DNA from 3 places in the Marinobacter nauticus ATCC 49840 genome. Region 1 is predicted to be linked to each of the others. Evidence: predicted binding sites of a transcription regulator. Region 1 holds the regulator's gene; each other region holds the start of a gene.
What was found. Region 1 encodes FliA, which starts transcription of late flagellar genes. Its sites were predicted from a motif close to CTAAAGTTTNNNNNNNNNNNGCCGNTAA; they were not measured.
Positions count from the first base shown of each region.

Region 2: a site for FliA is predicted at 1,058-1,085, ahead of flgM (flagellar biosynthesis anti-sigma factor FlgM). Genes of this name have one in related genera too.
Region 3: a site for FliA is predicted at 1,090-1,117, ahead of MARHY_RS13660 (methyl-accepting chemotaxis protein). Genes of this name have one in related genera too.

Region 1 covers NC_017067.1:1,378,448-1,380,713, reverse strand. The annotation lists gene MARHY_RS06355 (protein phosphatase CheZ) at 1-243, opposite strand, end outside; gene cheY (chemotaxis response regulator CheY) at 265-648, opposite strand; gene MARHY_RS06345 (RNA polymerase sigma factor FliA) at 809-1,552, opposite strand; gene MARHY_RS06340 (MinD/ParA family protein) at 1,585-2,266, opposite strand, start outside.
Region 2 covers NC_017067.1:2,139,885-2,142,150, forward strand. The annotation lists gene MARHY_RS09970 (chemotaxis protein CheV) at 1-122, opposite strand, end outside; gene flgA (flagellar basal body P-ring formation chaperone FlgA) at 308-1,015, shown strand; gene flgM (flagellar biosynthesis anti-sigma factor FlgM) at 1,143-1,469, shown strand; gene MARHY_RS09985 (flagella synthesis protein FlgN) at 1,477-1,947, shown strand; gene MARHY_RS09990 (cyclic di-GMP-binding domain-containing protein, MshE-related) at 2,019-2,266, opposite strand, start outside.
Region 3 covers NC_017067.1:2,945,581-2,947,846, forward strand. The annotation lists gene MARHY_RS13660 (methyl-accepting chemotaxis protein) at 1-1,027, opposite strand, end outside; gene MARHY_RS13665 (ethanolamine ammonia-lyase subunit EutB) at 1,222-2,266, shown strand, end outside.

The DNA.
Region 1 (2,266 bases):
TTTCTGCTCGGCATTACGCGGGTCTATCTGGAAGTTCCGGATTGCCTCATGGAGGCTGCGGGTCAGTCGCCCCACTTCCCGATACAGACTCTGATCGCGAACCTCGCTCAGTTCATTGATCAGGGTCATCGCCTTGGCATAATTCCCGGCGTTTACATTCTCGGCCAGGTCGGAGGCCTGCTTTTGAAGCTTCTCCGCCACCTCCGGATCAAGGCCCTGATGGTTCTGTTTGGTATCACTCATGGCGAGCCATCCGACCTCTGGTTACTGGATTCGTTCGAAGATTTTCTCGATCTTTTCCTTCAGCACGGCTGCCGTGAAAGGCTTGACCACATACCCGTTCACCCCGGCCTGAGCCGCCGCCACGATCTGGTCCCGCTTGGCCTCCGCCGTTACCATCAGAACCGGCAGGTTCTTCAGATTTTCATCAGCACGGACAGCCTTCAGAAGGTCAAAGCCCGACATGCCGGGCATGTTCCAGTCAGTCACCAGGAAGTCATACTTGCCGCTTCGGAGCATGGGCAACGCGGTGTTGCCATCGTCCGCTTCATCCGTATTGGTGAAGCCGAGATCTCGCAGCAGGTTTTTGATGATGCGTCGCATTGTGGAGAAGTCATCCACAATGAGAATTTTCATGTTCTTGTCCAATGGGACCTCCAGTCAGTAACACCCGGAATTCATTCAGCCTTTTGGAAGTCTAGCAGGCTGCTACCTTAAGCGCTTATTGTGTGGTGTTTGCGCACGTTGTAAAGCATCGTTTACCAAAAGCTACACAGCTTGCTGAAAGCGAAACACAGCACCTGGCCGATCAGTCGTTGTCACCATCCCGCCACTCGGCCAGCCGGCTGCGAAGTCTCAACGCCGCCTGGCTGTGAATCTGGCTTACCCGGCTCTCACTGACCCCAAGCACCGCACCGATTTCCTTGAGGTTGAGCTCCTCCTGGTAATACAGGCTCAATACCAGTTTTTCACGCTCAGGCAACTGCTCAATGGCGTCTGCTAGACTGCGCTGGAAAGCGCCTGAAGCAATACCGTCCAGCGGATTATCACTCGCTTCTGCTTCTTCTATCGGCAGCTCGCCGGATTCATTGAGCTCATCAAGACTAAAAAGTCTACCGCTGTTCGCGTCGGCAAGTGAGGCATGATACTCGTCCAGACCAATGCCAAGCTCTTCAGCTACTTCGGCATCCTGGGCCTCGCGCCCGGTACGATCTTCCACTTGTTTGATAGCACTGGCGATTCGCCGGGCGTTGCGATGCACTGAGCGGGGCACCCAGTCGCCCTTGCGGATCTCATCCACCATGGCACCGCGGATGCGAATCCCTGCGTAGGTTTCAAAGGTGGCACCTTTGCCGGAAGAATAGCGCTGCGCGGCCTCCAGCAGGCCAATCATACCGGCCTGCATAAGGTCTTCCAGCTGCACTGATGGCGGCAGCCGGGCCATGAGATGAAGGGCGATTTTCTTGACCAGCGGCGCATGCTCTTCAATCAGGGCTGAAGGGCTCCTGGCGCCGGCCTGATGGTAAATTCCCAGATGTTTCGCCAATGTCATGTATCCGGTTTTCTTGTAGGACTGGATTCAGATCAGACTTCGACGAGCCGCTCCACGAAGAATTCGAGATGCCCCCTGGGAGAGGACGGCAAAGGCCAGCTATCCACTTTTTCGGCCAGAGCCCGGATAGCCAGCGAGGCTTTCGCCCTCGGATAGGCATCCAATACCGCTTTCTGTCTTTGGACGGCTTTCTTGACGGCCTCGTCGTAAGGCACGATACCTACATATTGTAGTGCCACATCCAGAAAACGCTCGGTGACCCGGGTCAGTTTTTCAAACAGATGGCGGCCTTCCTGCTCATTGCGGACCTGGTTTGCCAGGATACGGAAGCGGTTCGTGCCATAATCCCGGTTCATCAGCTTGATCAGCGCGTAGGCATCGGTAATGGAGGTAGGTTCGTCGCAGACCACCAGCAGAAGTTCCTGCGATGCCCTGAGGAAGCTGACCACCGATTCAGAAATACCTGCGGCGGTATCCACAATCAGAACGTCAATCTGATCGCCCAGCTCACTGAAAGCGTTGATCAGGCCGGCATGTTCCATGGCGCTGAGCTGGGTCATACGCTGGGTGCCGGAGGAAGCCGGTACAATCTTGATACCACCAGGACCATTCACCAGCACGTCTTTGAGATCACAATCGCCGCTGAGTACGTCTTGCAGATTTCGATTAGCGGTAATGCCGAGCAACACATCGATGTTGGCGAGCCCGAGATCC
Region 2 (2,266 bases), 760 kb from region 1:
TTAATCTTGAAGACGTTGATACCGTAAAGCTGCTGCCCCCGGAGCCGAAAAAGTAATAATTCCAGCCTGTTCTTACCGACCAGTTGCGTTCGCTGATTAACGCTGTCGAGTACCCCTGTCATGATGCTTTACTCCTGGCGCGCCTTTACCGGCATCAATATTGCTTTGACCTTTGTAAGGTGTTTTCAGGCCTGTCCAAGACAAATCTTTGACGCCTGCAAACCTGTTAACGGTTAACGGCCCGAAAACCCGAATCCTTAGCGGATTTCGACAATACACACAGATACAGACAGCATAGGACAAACCGGTGCGTATGCGAATCATCTTTTTGGCTGCATTGTGTCTATCACTGAGCCCAATCACTCTGTCTTCAGAGAGAACCAGTGCTGAAGCCATCCGTGACGCTGCCCAGACGTTCCTGGCAGAGTGGTCCAGAACCCTTGCTGCCGATGGCTACACGAGCCGCTACGAAGTTGGCGCTATCGACAGCCGCATCGCCCTTGCTGCCTGCAACCAGGGGCTGAACGCCGAGTTTGCGGGCGATCCGCTACAGACCACCAGCCCGTCGGTCCTGGTTTCCTGCAGTGGTGAGCGACCCTGGAGAATGTACGTTACCACCAGCGTCGAGGTTCATGGCCCCGCCCTGATAGCAGCCCGTCCCCTGGCGCGCGGAGAGCGCCTGACGCCGGATCTGGTCACCGTAAATTCGGTGCAGATCAATGCCAGTCGTCGCGGCGTACTCACCCGCAAAGAGTCCGTTTCAGGCATGATGATGCGCCGCCCGGTGAACGCCGGCACGGTAATGACCCCGGATCTCCTTGAAGCTCCCAACGCGATTGAGCGGGGTGACCATGTTATTATCACCGCACGCTCAGGCTCATTTTCGGTATCATCTCGCGGTAAGGCGCTGGCGAGCGCGGGCGTTGGAGAACAGGTACTGGTGGAAAACCTCCGCTCGTCCCGGACAGTCAAAGCTCGTGCCGTCGGCCCCGGGCGGGTCGAAATTCCGATGTAAGGCGGCAAACAGCAAGAGCGGCAAATGTTTTCCGTTTTGTAACTAAAGTATGGCGCGGATTTGCCGTTAAGCAGATATAAACCCGAATACGCCACTTTCTTGTGGCCCCAGGCAAGCAGGTATTGATATGTCAGTTGACTTAAATGGAATTGGCCCCGGCCAGGTCAACACCACGCGCACCACGGCCGACAAAGCCTCAGGCAATCAAACGTCACAGGCGCCCACAGGCGAGCAAGCCAAGGCCCAGAGCCCCGCTGCCCGTGGCGAAAACGTGAACCTGAGCAATCAGGCGAAAAACCTGAAGCAACTTGAGCAGAAGCTGGGGGACTACCCCGAAATGGACGATGATCGCATCGAACAGATTCGTTCTGCTCTTGAGAACGGCACCTACAAGGTAGATGCCCAGAAACTGGCCCAGAAAATGCTTGAGATGGATAAAAGCATTTTCGGGTGAGTAAAGCATGACTGCACATGAACAGTTGAAAGCGATTCTTCAGGAAGATATCCGCCAGCTTGAGTCGCTGGCGGAAGTACTCCACCAGGAAAAATCCGTGCTCTCCTCTGCGGATATCCAACCCCTCCAGGAAATGACCAGCCGGAAAAACCAGATTCTTGAGGGCATACGCGAACGCGCCAAAAAGAAGATTCACCTGCTGGTGAATATGGGCTACAAGCCCAATGCCGGAGAGCCATCACGCTTCATTCGCGCCGCTGGTATGGATGAGCTGTACCAACTCTGGAAAGAAGCCGACACCCGTTTGCGCGAATGCCAGGCCGTGAATCAGAACAACGGCCGAATTCTTGGCCACCTGCAAAAGCGCCTGTCACGCCTTACCGACATCTTCCGAGGTGCTTCCGCCCAGCAGAAGCTCTATGGTGCCAAAGGCCAGCAGACCAACGTCTCAAGCACCAACATTCTGGCCAGCGCCTGATACGCCCATCGCTCACAGACAACGAAATGCCCGGAGATCTTCCGGGCATTTTTCGTTTCAGGGCAAGATTTTCAACGCGTATAGATGGTCATCTGGGAATCCGGGTGAAAGCGGATATCGCGAATGCTGACATTGCCCATGGGTGGAGTCTGGCCGCCCATCACGCGAATATTATCCATCCGGATTTCCTCGATACGCTCCGGAAATGCCAGCCTCAGGCCTCCGTCTTCCTGTAGCGAGTAGCGAGGCTCTGAGTCCCGGTAATGCACACCCGTAATTGTAAGGTCTGAATCCAGAAAACTGAGCACCGGCACGAATA
Region 3 (2,266 bases), 1.6 Mb from region 1:
TGGCAGCGTTAAGCGCCAGCAGATTGGTCTGCTCCGCGATTCCGCTAATACTCTGGATCAGTGCATTGATGGTCTGGGATTGCTGATCAAGTTCGCCAATACGTTCAACCGCCCGACTCATTTCGTCCGCCAGCTGCTGCATCACCGTGACCGTATTCTCCATAACTTCCTTGCCTCGCTTGGCGCTGGCATCCGTCGCTTTAGATGTGTCGTAGGCGACGCCTGCAGCGTTGGAGACTTCCCGTTCCTGAAGGACCTGCTCGGTGATCACCGTTGCAAATTTCACAACCTTGTAGAGCTCATCACGGGCATTCATCAACGGGTTATAGGAAGCTTCAAGCCAGACTTCACGGCCCGCCTTGTCAACCCGCTTGAAGCGTTCAGCGACAAAATCACCGCTACGCAGTCGCTGCCAGAACTGCTCGTAGTTTGGGGAGTTATATACTTCCGGAGGACAAAAGATGCGGTGGTGTTTTCCCTTGATTTCGTCGAGCCGATAGCCCATCGCATCCAGAAACAGGTGGTTGGCGGTCAGCACATGGCCATGGAGGTCAAACTCGATCACCGCTGTCGAACGCTGCATCGCCCGAATCAGGTTTTCGTGCTCACGAGAGGTCTCAATGGTCCGGGTAAGGTTGTTGGCGAAGATCGTGATGTGGTCCAGCTCACCGTCCCGCCGTTTGATCGGACATACCATGGCCCGGAACCAAAGATGAGTGCCTGCGCCATTCTGCACCTGCCAGGCGCCTACCCATACACGTCCTTTGCTGACCGCCTCCGTCATCAACCGGAAATGCTGGGTAGATCTCAGGTATTCGGGCACCAGATCTCTGGGGTGCCGGCCAATCACCGCATCACTGCCGGCACCAAACTCGCTTTGGAAACGCGAATTGACAGACTTGATCAGGCCACCGGAGTCCAACTCCAGGGCCATCATCTCCTCCGCGACGTCTTCAACGAGTTGCTGCAACATGTACAGCTCTTCCTTGAGGTTCTCGTTTTCTTGTTGCAGTTTTTTGCCGAACATTTGTCCAGTGCTCCTAGTCGCCCCAAACCATCAGCCAGACTGACAGTACTTCCACTTTTCAACTAACGGCTCAACCGATCTAAACTTAAGGCTTCACGCCCTTGTGACAGCATTTTCTTCCAGAAACTACAGTGTAGTTAAAGGAATCTGATCGTGGGTACGGCAGAGACACCCCAGGACCAAAGGAGAAGACCATGAGTGGCCAGTATACGTACCGTATGGGATTTCAGACCATGGATTTCAGGGACCTGGGGACCTTGATGGCAAAGGCAACGCCAGAGCGCTCAGGCGATCATCTCGCCGGCGTTGGCGCAGCGTCGGCTGAAGAGCGGGTACTGGCACAAATGTGTCTGGCCGACCTGCCACTCAAGACATTTCTGACCGACGCCCTGATTCCCTATGAAACGGATGAGGTAACCCGCCTGATCATGGACTCTCATGACGCCACCGCCTTCGCCCCCGTTTCTCACCTGACGGTCGGCGATTTCCGGAACTGGCTTCTGAGCGATAACGCCTCGCCGGAGGTGCTGGCACGACTGCGTCCCGGTCTGACGCCGGAAATGGTGGCGGCGGTGAGCAAGCTCATGCGCAACCAGGATCTGATCCTGGTTGCGCAGAAGTGCCAGATAACCACGGCATTCCGAAACACCGTCGGGTTGCCGGGGCGCCTTTCCACCCGGCTGCAACCGAACCACCCTACAGATGACATGGCAGGCATCGCCGCCAGCATTCTTGATGGCCTGCTTTATGGCAATGGCGACGCCGTCATCGGCATTAATCCAGCGACCGATAACGTGGCTCAAACCAAGCGGCTACTGACCATGGTCGACGAGGTAATCCAGCGCTACGACATTCCAACTCAGTCTTGTGTGCTTACTCACGTGACCAACACCCTCGAAGCCATCGAACAGGGGGCGCCCGTAGATCTGGTTTTCCAGTCTATAGGCGGCACCGAAGCCACCAACCAGAGTTTCGGATTCAACCTCGCCACCCTGAAAGAGGCCCAGGAAGCCGCTCTGAGCCTGAAACGCGGGTCCGTCGGCCAAAACGTAATGTACTTTGAAACCGGTCAGGGTAGCGCCCTCTCCGCCAATGCTCACCACGGCCTTGACCAGCAAACCTGCGAGGCCAGGGCCTACGCGGTCGCCCGCCATTTTGACCCGCTGCTGGTGAATACGGTGGTCGGCTTTATCGGCCCGGAATATCTCTATGATGGCAAGCAGATCACCCGGGCAGGCC